3 regions of the Marinomonas sp. genome follow, and region 3 is predicted to be linked to each of the others. Evidence: predicted binding sites of a transcription regulator. Region 3 holds the regulator's gene; each other region holds the start of a gene.
The links. The regulator PhoB, encoded in region 3, activates phosphate uptake and scavenging genes when phosphate is short. The targets are predictions, from matches to a motif close to TGTCATANNNNTGTCANA.

Region 1 (3,238 bases), 3.8 Mb from region 3:
CCAAAATGTCATAAAATCTTCAGTGACTTTTTGCTCTATCTCCACGGCTTCTTCGGTTGGACAAAAGAGCGACACCGTAAAAACATTAAAACCTTCAGGTGTGGTGGTGATTCTAACTCTTGGCTCAGGGCCTGAAATCTTAATGTCTAAACGCTTTTCTATAAGGCTGTTATAACGAATAGCAACATCGTGAAAATGCTCGCTGTACTCACGAATTTTTTCTAAAATTTGCTCTTTTATCGTAAACAAATTCACATCATCAGTACTACGAGAGATAGAGAAAGTATGGGTCACATAGCGGCGCATGTAGTTCAGATTTTGAACCGTGTGCAGCAATAAGACACTATTGGGAACCACCGTCGTACGACCTGTATAGGTGTAACTGCCACCTTTCAGATCAACTTCAAATAGTGTCGTCGATAACCAATCACTATCGGTCACTTCGCCTTCATAATTGGCGATTCGAATCCAATCGCCAACCTGATATGGTCGCGTACTAGCACGATAAAATGCACCAACGATGCAAGCGATAAATTCCTTTGTTGCGATAACCAAGGCCACCATAAAAGCAGCGATTGAAATCGCGATATTTTGTAACTCAGATGACCAAATAAGCACTAAGCCAACTACTAAGAATAAATTAAATATGTTGTCTACTGCGTTGATTCTCTGACGTTTTTTATCATGCTCAATTTTTTGATTAATACGAATGACACGTTTTGTATAACGTCTAATAATATACGACAAAAAGATCCAAGTGATCGTTAGAACGATCTCAACGTGATCCATCAAAATGGAAAAGTCTAACTGGGAAAAATCAACAGGCATAAAAAGTGCTTCCTTTATCAAGACCGCCACTTTAACAATCATTGCCAGGATCAACAAATAAAAGCGCTAGACAAACGACGAAAAATAACTGTATATTTATACAGTATTTTTATTTCATGAGGTGGATTATGCCTGTAATTATCAAATATGTTGTAGAACGCGATGGAATCGAAAAAATGACGTTTACTTCTAAAACTGAAGCCGATGCATACGACAAACTATTAGACACCGCTGAGGCGTTGTACGAGATTTTAGATGAAAGCAAATTAGCAGGCGATCATTCTCAAAAAGAAGCACTGTCTATGTATTTGGCTGAAAACAAAGATTCTCTGTTAGATATTTTAGGCAACAAGAAGAAAAGTCCTCAAAAACCTAAAAAAGCGAATAAAGCATCCAGTGCACAGCTTGATCTAGCAGAAGCGGCACCTAAAAAAGCACTGGAAGACCTAGTGATAGAACCAGATGAAGATGTGATGTATGACGAAGATGAAAGCACCCTTGTATTTGATGACGAACTGACCGATTTTCGTGAAAGTGATGCCGCATAATGCGGCATCACTTGTTGCTGATATCTAGAATCCAATAAACCAAAATGCTATTCCCGCCATTTTGAAACGCGAATTGTTAGCAATAACGTCATGAAATTGTCATCTTAAAAAGGCAATCTCCTTTACTAAGAATATCACTGCATTTCTTAAGAATAGAAGCGCTTTAATAGCAATTAGTTAGGGAGTCGTTATGTCTGTAATTGAACAGAATAACAGCGATAGAAGTTTTAATATTTTCTTTGCTGCTATTTTCTTAGTGTCCATTGCCTATTTCATCTTTTGGGGATTGAATTACACCAATTCCAATCATGTCATTTTATTTATTCTTGCCACACTATTTGGTGTCTTCATGGCATTTAATATTGGTGGTAATGATGTTGCAAACTCATTCGGCACCAGCGTCGGCGCAGGCACATTAACAATCAAACAAGCCCTGTTAGTCGCAGCCATTTTTGAAGTAAGCGGCGCTGTCATTGCAGGTGGTGAAGTAACTAAAACAATTCGTAAAGGCATTGTTGATCTATCACAAATACAAGTCGATCCGATGCAATTTGTCTACATTATGATGTCGGCACTGCTTGCGGCAGCTATTTGGCTATTGATCGCTACGAAAAGGGGCTGGCCAGTATCAACAACGCATTCAATCATTGGCGGTATTGTTGGCAGCTCGATTACATTAGGATTTTTAATTGGTGGCGCAGAAACAGGCTTTGCTTTGGTTAAATGGGATCAAATCGGCACGATTGCGATTTCTTGGGTTTTGTCTCCAGTGCTTGGTGGAGTCGCGGCTTACCTTTTGTATTCACAAATCAAAAAATACATTCTTAATTTTAATGATCAAGCCTCTGAAGAGTTGGTAAAAATTAAAGAAGAGAAAAAAGCCTACAAAGCAGAACACAAAAAAGCCTTTGAGCGCATGGCGGAAATTCAACAAATTTCCTACACCACGCAAATGGCTCGTGATGCTCTCACTGTTAAGGAAGGCGATTTTGATAAAGATGAACTGGAGTCTGATTATTATAAAGAACTTCATGAAATTGAATCAAAACGTAATGAGCTAAATGCTACCAAAGCACTAGAAGTATATGTTCCGATCTTTGCAGCTCTTGGCGCAACGTTAATTTCGGCCATGTTGATTTTTAAAGGTTTGAAGCACATGAACCTAGGATTAACACAGCTGGATAATTATCTGATTATCGGCATGATCGGCGCCATTGTTTGGTTAATCATGGCTATCTTCACTAAAACGTTGAAAGGCAAATCATTAGACAAATCGACCTTTCTGCTTTTTAGTTGGATGCAGGTTTTTACTGCGGCAGGTTTTGCCTTTAGCCATGGCGCGAACGATATAGCCAATGCGATTGGCCCTTTCGCAGCTATCATGGACATTCTACGAACCGGTGAAATTGGCTCAAAAGCCGCGGTTCCAACCATTGCCATGCTAACCTTTGGTGTCGCACTTATCGTTGGTTTATGGTTCATCGGTAAAGAAGTCATCCAAACGGTAGGTCACAATCTTACTAAAATGCATCCGGCTTCTGGCTTTTCAGCGGAATTAGCTGCCGCTGCTGTCGTTATGATCGCTTCCATTCTAGGTTTACCGGTTTCCAGTACGCATATTTTAATCGGTGCCGTATTAGGTGTGGGCATGGTGAATGGTGCGGCAAACTGGCAACTAATGAAACCTATCGGCATGGCTTGGATCATTACCTTACCAGCTGCCGGTATTCTTTCTGCTGTTAGCTTCTTGATCCTCAATAGCTTGAGCTTGGCCTAACTCAATTCAGCCATAGAGAACAGAACACGCAAAAAAGACGACTCATCACTGGGTCGTCTTTTTTTATTCGATAAGGTAAAACCAT
Region 2 (3,238 bases), 3.3 Mb from region 3:
ACGACAGACTTAATTTATCACCGAATTGATCGATTAGACTTTCATGCTAATGGCATGGTGTTGGTTGCTTTTGATACAGAAGACCAAATGATTCATCAAGCGACCTTTTATTCTGTCGGTGGTGGTTTCATTGTTCAGGAAGATGAGCAGGGAAATGTGGCATTAGTTGAAGACACCACCGTACTTCCTCATGTTTTTCATAACGCAGAGACATTGATTCAGCTTTGTCGAGAACAAGACAAAAGCATCGCGCAGATTATGATGGAAAATGAAAAACACTGGCGTACAGAAGAAGAAATCAAGCAAGGCATTCTTTCTATTTGGTCTGTAATGAGAGAATGTGTGCAGCAAGGTATTCGTGGTGAAGGGATTTTACCTGGCGGACTAAAAGTAAAACGCAGAGCCGCGAGCCTATATAGAGACTTAACCAGCAAAACGCGCATGGATATGATTACACCATCGCTAGGTGCGATGGATTGGGTCAATCTTTATGCCTTGGCGGTGAATGAAGAAAATGCTGCGGGTGGTCGAGTGGTAACGGCGCCGACAAACGGTGCCGCTGGGATTATTCCAGCAGTATTGCATTATTATTGGGAATTTTGCCCTCGTTCTAGTGAAGAGGGCGTGATTAACTTTTTCCTAACCGCTGCCGCTATTGGATTGTTATTCAAAGAAAATGCCTCTATTTCTGGTGCTGAAGTGGGTTGTCAGGGGGAAGTCGGATCGGCTTGCGCGATGGCGGCGGCTGGATTAGCCGCAGCGACAGGTGGAACACCTGAACAAATAGAGAACGCAGCTGAAATTGGTATGGAGCATAATTTAGGCCTTACTTGTGATCCTATCGGTGGGCTGGTACAAGTGCCTTGTATAGAGCGAAACGCCATGGCGTCAATTAAAGCCATTAACTCTGCGAGTATGGCGCTTCGAGGGGATGGAACGCATTATGTGTCCCTCGACAAAGTGATTCGCACCATGCGTGATACTGGAAGAGACATGAATGATAAGTACAAGGAAACATCACGAGGTGGTCTGGCAGTGAATGTGATTGAATGTTAGGTCTATCTCAATTTAAAGTTGCAACAAAACTGTCATATTTCTGTAGTATATTTCAATTCAGTGCCTTCAAGGGCACTTTTTTTTGTCCTTTATTCCGCGAATATCTCTCTAAAATTTTAGGGTTTTTATCTTTAGATTCCCAGTGTAGAATGACGCCGAATTTACATTTTACAGAAGTGTGACGGGATGAATTGAGAGCCAAATTTAATTGGGATGCTAGGAAGCATGCCGTTGCTGAGTTTAGGTTAACTTCTAACTAGCAAGGATTTGGCATAGATTAATTATAGAAAGAAGAGCCCGTATGGATCTTACAAATAACCCGAAAGAAGAATCCACTTTATTGAATGGTCATGAGTTTATTCGTGTCTTGATTGCCTTAGCATTTGTATTGGTGTCAGGTTTTTATGCTTCAGCTAATGGCGTTGGGGTTTCTAATCTATCTATTTTAGCTATCGCTGCAGCAATTGGTGCCTACATGGCTGTCAATATCGGCGCTAATGATGTCGCTAATAACGTGGGGCCAGCGGTAGGATCTAAAGCCTTAAGTATGACGGGCGCCATTTTGATAGCGGCTGTTTTTGAAGCGGCAGGTGCTTTGATTGCTGGTGGTACTGTAGTAGGTACTATTAAAAATGGCATCATCAATCCTAATTCAATTGGCGACACTGAAACTTTTATTTGGGTTATGATGGCGGCCTTATTAGCTGGCGCAATTTGGCTAAATTTGGCGACCTATCTTGGTGCTCCGGTTTCAACGACTCACTCTATTGTGGGCGGTGTGCTTGGTGCTGGTATTGCTGCTGGTGGCTGGGATATTGCTAACTGGGATAAATTGATCGCGATTGTTGCTAGCTGGATAATTTCTCCAGTAATGGGTGGTGTAATCGCTGCAATATTCTTAATGTATATCAAGCGTTCGATTACCTACAAAAACGACATGATTGATGCCGCTAAGAAAGTTGTACCGCTATTGGTTGGTCTCATGGTTTGGGCATTTTCGACCTATCTTATTCTTAAAGGTCTTAAGCATATCTGGAAGCTAGATTTTATTACTGCGGCAATGATCGCTTTTGCGATTGCACTTACTGTTTACTTTATTGTTCGTCCAATGGTCGATAAAGCATCTTCAGTATTGAAAAACGACAAAGATGCTGTGAATAGCTTATTTACATTGCCTCTTATTGTATCTGCTGCATTGCTAAGTTTTGCTCATGGTGCAAATGATGTTGCTAATGCGATTGGGCCACTGGCTGCCATTAATGATGCTTTGATGACTGGCGCTGTTTCTAGCAAAGCTTCCATTCCACTTTGGGTTATGATGGTTTGCGGTGTAGGTATCGCTGTTGGTCTGGCTTTGTTTGGACCAAAGCTGATTAAAACGGTTGGTTCTGAGATAACAGAATTAGATAAAACACGCGCTTTCTGTGTAGCTATGGCGGCAGCGATTACGGTAATTGTTGCATCTCAGCTTGGTTTGCCCGTTAGCTCTACTCACATTGCCGTAGGTGGTATTTTTGGTGTTGGCTTCTTACGTGAGTATCTGAAACAATCTTACGAGAAAAAATTGGCATCTATTATTTCGCATTCAGAATCAGCAGGCCTCAATGGTCAGCAAACGCAAGAATTTGTGAAGCGTTTCAAATTGGCTGATGTCGAAGAAAAACGTGCGATTTTGAAAGAATTGAAAGCCGCTCAAGCATCGTCTCCTATCTCTTCTGCAGAGCGTAAAGGCTTGAAAAAAGCAACAAAAAAAGAATTAGTGAAGCGTTCTGCGTTATTACGCATTGCAGCAGCATGGGTTATCACGGTTCCAGCCTCTGCTTTACTATCTGCCATGCTATTTTATATGCTACTTGGTTATTCAGTTTCTCGATAAGCCAAACTATAAAAATATAGAAAAAGATCAGACCTTCTGGTCTTTTTCTGTTTTCATCCGCTTGTCTGTGTTATATAAAAGTATGTTACTTATATTTTTTAAAATACCACGATTAGGTAACTATTAAAAAATGAAATCAAGCACGTTGATATTAGCTGCTATTTTCTTGTTAGTTGTGTGTTTTTCGGTACCTTCTTTTTTTCGATGGCGGAAACATCGAAGAGAACTAAGAGAGAAATTATTTTCTCGTTTATCGAATCGAAGTGATCGATTATTTTATTCATTAGAGATGGTTTCTGATCGCTA
Region 3 (3,238 bases):
AGCTTATAAAAGACCTTCGCTCGTGACTTCGTGCAAAGGTCTCTATAAGTATTTTTGGGTTTGATTTGAAGATTAAAAAAGGGAAGCGTGAGGCCATGCTTCCCTTTTTTATAATTGATCTGTTGGCGGTGTTTCGTCGATATTAAACTCTATCGCTGGAATAGTATCGTTTCTGGTTCGATTCGCTGGGAAGTGGCAAGAAAACGTACTGCCAAAACCGGGTTGGCTGCGAATTTGTAGTTTGGCGTCATGATGTAGTAGAACGTGTTTTACGATGGCTAAGCCAAGACCTGTGCCACCTGTTTTTGAACCACGTCCTTTGTCTACGCGGAAAAATCGTTCAGTCAGTCGAGGAATGTATCTTGGCTCTATGCCAATGCCTGAGTCTTTTATAGAGAAAACACCATTAAATTCACTGGACTCCCATTTTATAGTGATTTCGCCACCATCTGGTGAATATTTTATGGCGTTAAAAATAAGATTCGAAAAGGCGCTGTAGAGTTCTTTGTAAGAGCCGTACAGTCGAGATTCTTCAGGAATTTGCACGCTAATCGTATGCTTGTCCGTCAAGATGGGCGTTGTCGCATTAGTGATAGTTTTTACTAGGTCTGAGAGCTTATGCCATTGGTTCTCTTCGCGCTTGTCATTACTTTCTAAGCGAGAAAGCAGCAATAGATCTTCAATAAGTTGTTCCATCCGCTCTGATTGCTCAGACATGTTTACAATGCCTTTTTGCATACTTTTAGGCAGGCTGTCCTTGAACATGTCGAGGGTTTCTAGGTAACCTTTAATAACAGTTAGCGGAGTTTTCAGCTCATGGGAAGCGTTGGCAACAAAGTCTTTGCGCATTTGTTCTAGCAAGTGTAAACGGGTCACGTCACGGACAAAAATTAGATGGTCGTTTTTGTCGTATAGCGTGGTTTGAATCTCTAAATACACGCCGTCTTTTGCTGGGGATTTGATGACTAATGGCTCGCCAAAACGTTTTTGACTGAAGTAACGGAAAAACTCTGGGTTGCGAACAATATTGGTAATGACTTGGCCGCGATCAACCGGGCGCATTAATCCAAGAAAGTGCGCCGCCGAGTTGTTCCACCACTCCAAGTTGCCTTGGTTGTCCGCCATGATAACGCCTTCTTTTAAGGCGGTTGTGGAGCTTTCAATTCTTGTTAGAGCTTGGCGCATGCGGCGTTTAGACTTGCGCTGTTTTTTCTGTAAGCGATAAACTGCATCGAAGACATCTCCCCAAATACCGCTTGTTTCTGGTGGCGCCGCTTTTCCTGAATGGCGTAGCCAGTTATGGAATTGGTATAACTGATAAAGCTGCCAGTACAAAGAGCCTAAAACGTATAGCAACAAAACACCCAATAATTGACCTATAACTAAGCCTATTACAATGCAGGCCGCGAGCCCCGCGAGCCAAGTAATAATGGTGTTTCGCCAAACTGTTTTCATACGGACCTTTTTGCTGAGAAGCGGTAGCCAGTTCCTCGTACGGTTTGTATCAAGAAATCATGGGTGCTACCAATGGCTTTGCGTAAACGGCGTATATGGACATCAACGGTACGTTCTTCAACGTAGACATTTCCGCCCCATACTTGATCCAACAATTGCGCTCTTGAATAGGCTCGCTCTTGATGGGTCATGAGAAACTTTAATAGACGGTATTCTGTCGGTCCCATGTCTAAGGGACGGCTGCCTATGGTAACTCGTTGGCTAATTGGGTCAAGGGTCAGACCTTCGATCTCGATTGGTTCGTCAACGCCTTGAGGCGTTGCGCGACGTAACACGGCCTTTAGTCGTGCCACTAATTCGCGCGGCGAGAAAGGCTTGGTGATATAGTCATCTGCACCGACTTCTAAACCTTGAATCTTGTTGTCTTCTTCGCTTTTCGCTGTCAGCATAATGACTGGGATTTCGGCCGTCGTAGGGTCTTTTTTCAATCTACGAGTCAGCTCAATGCCACTACCGCCGGGCATCATCCAATCGACAAGAATCAGATCTGGACGGTGATCCACAATGATTTCATGGCCTTGCTGAATGTTTTCTGCTTCCAAATACTCGTAGCCCGCCATTTCAAGTGCGATAGCGATCATTTCGCGTATGGAAGATTCGTCGTCAATAATTAATACTTTTTTACCGGTCACAGGATTTATCCTCATCTCAGGAACGGTTTCATTAAAACGATCTGATGTGACAATTCTGTTACATTGTCACAACTTTGCCATATATTACATAAAATAGCTTGTAACTAGACCGATGAAAACACAGTAACCAACACGATTATTGTCTAGAAAGGAGCGAAAGCAAGCTTGTCGGTCACGTTCTTTGGCTTGTTTAAATTGTTGATAAAAGAGTCCAATGCAAACTACGAGTGATACAAAATATAGCCAATGTAATCCTGCTAGTAGACCAATCCAAGTTAATAAAGATAAGGTGAGTCCTTGCAGGCAAACGATGATGAATAAATCGTATCGGCCAAATAAGATTGCTGTAGATTTGATACCAACTTTAAGGTCGTCTGGACGATCTGTCATGGCGTAATAGGTATCGTAGGCGATAGTCCAAAAGCAGTTTGCGACAAACAGCATCCATAATTCTGGATCCGCTAAGTCTCCACCTTGTGCGCTGTAGGCCATAGGAATCGCCCAAGAGAAGGCTAAACCAAGGAAAAGCTGAGGCAGATGAGTATATCGTTTCATAAATGGGTACAGGGCAGCAAGCCCCAATCCTGCGAACGACAGTAAAATCGTTCTCATATCCGTAAATAGCACCAAGATAAAACTCAAAATCGACAAGAAGCAAAACAGCATCAGCGCTTCTTTTTCGGATACTCGACCAGAAGGTAAAGGACGGTTCTTCGTGCGTTCAACGTGGCCATCGACTTTTCTATCGGCGAAGTCATTAATAACACAACCTGCTGAACGCATGCTGAAAACACCTAAGACGAAGATCACCACTAAATGCCACTCAGGCATGCCATCGGCTGCAAGCCATAGTGCCCACAACGTTGGCCACATCAGCAAAAATGAGCCGATAGGGCGGTTGAATCGAGTTAATTCTGCGTAGTCTTTAAGTTTATTCATAACAATCCAAACGGCGTTTTTAGTTGGTTAATCTCATTAAAGAAAGCTTCATTGACCAATATTCCAGGGCCAAACTGGTGGAACACAGAGCGTCTCGCCCATAACGCGTTTGGTTGGTTTGGAAACAGGCGTTTTGGTAGCTGAGTCACCTC

Region 1: ACO05V_RS20710 (inorganic phosphate transporter) is a predicted target of PhoB. The motif match lies at 1,463-1,480, and genes of this name have one in related genera.
Region 2: ACO05V_RS18105 (inorganic phosphate transporter) is a predicted target of PhoB. The motif match lies at 1,087-1,104, and genes of this name have one in related genera.

The regions. Positions count from the first base shown of each region.
Region 1 covers NZ_OZ245329.1:4,327,693-4,330,930, forward strand. The annotation lists gene ACO05V_RS20700 (mechanosensitive ion channel family protein) at 1-828, opposite strand, end outside; gene ACO05V_RS20705 (YebG family protein) at 957-1,376, shown strand; gene ACO05V_RS20710 (inorganic phosphate transporter) at 1,567-3,153, shown strand.
Region 2 covers NZ_OZ245329.1:3,784,486-3,787,723, reverse strand. The annotation lists gene ACO05V_RS18110 (L-serine ammonia-lyase) at 1-1,056, shown strand, start outside; gene ACO05V_RS18105 (inorganic phosphate transporter) at 1,358-2,932, shown strand; gene ACO05V_RS18100 (hypothetical protein) at 3,063-3,238, shown strand, end outside.
Region 3 covers NZ_OZ245329.1:499,019-502,256, reverse strand. The annotation lists gene ACO05V_RS02310 (response regulator) at 1-9, shown strand, start outside; gene phoR (phosphate regulon sensor histidine kinase PhoR) at 109-1,455, opposite strand; gene phoB (phosphate regulon transcriptional regulator PhoB) at 1,452-2,147, opposite strand; gene ubiA (4-hydroxybenzoate octaprenyltransferase) at 2,232-3,086, opposite strand; gene ACO05V_RS02290 (chorismate--pyruvate lyase family protein) at 3,083-3,238, opposite strand, start outside.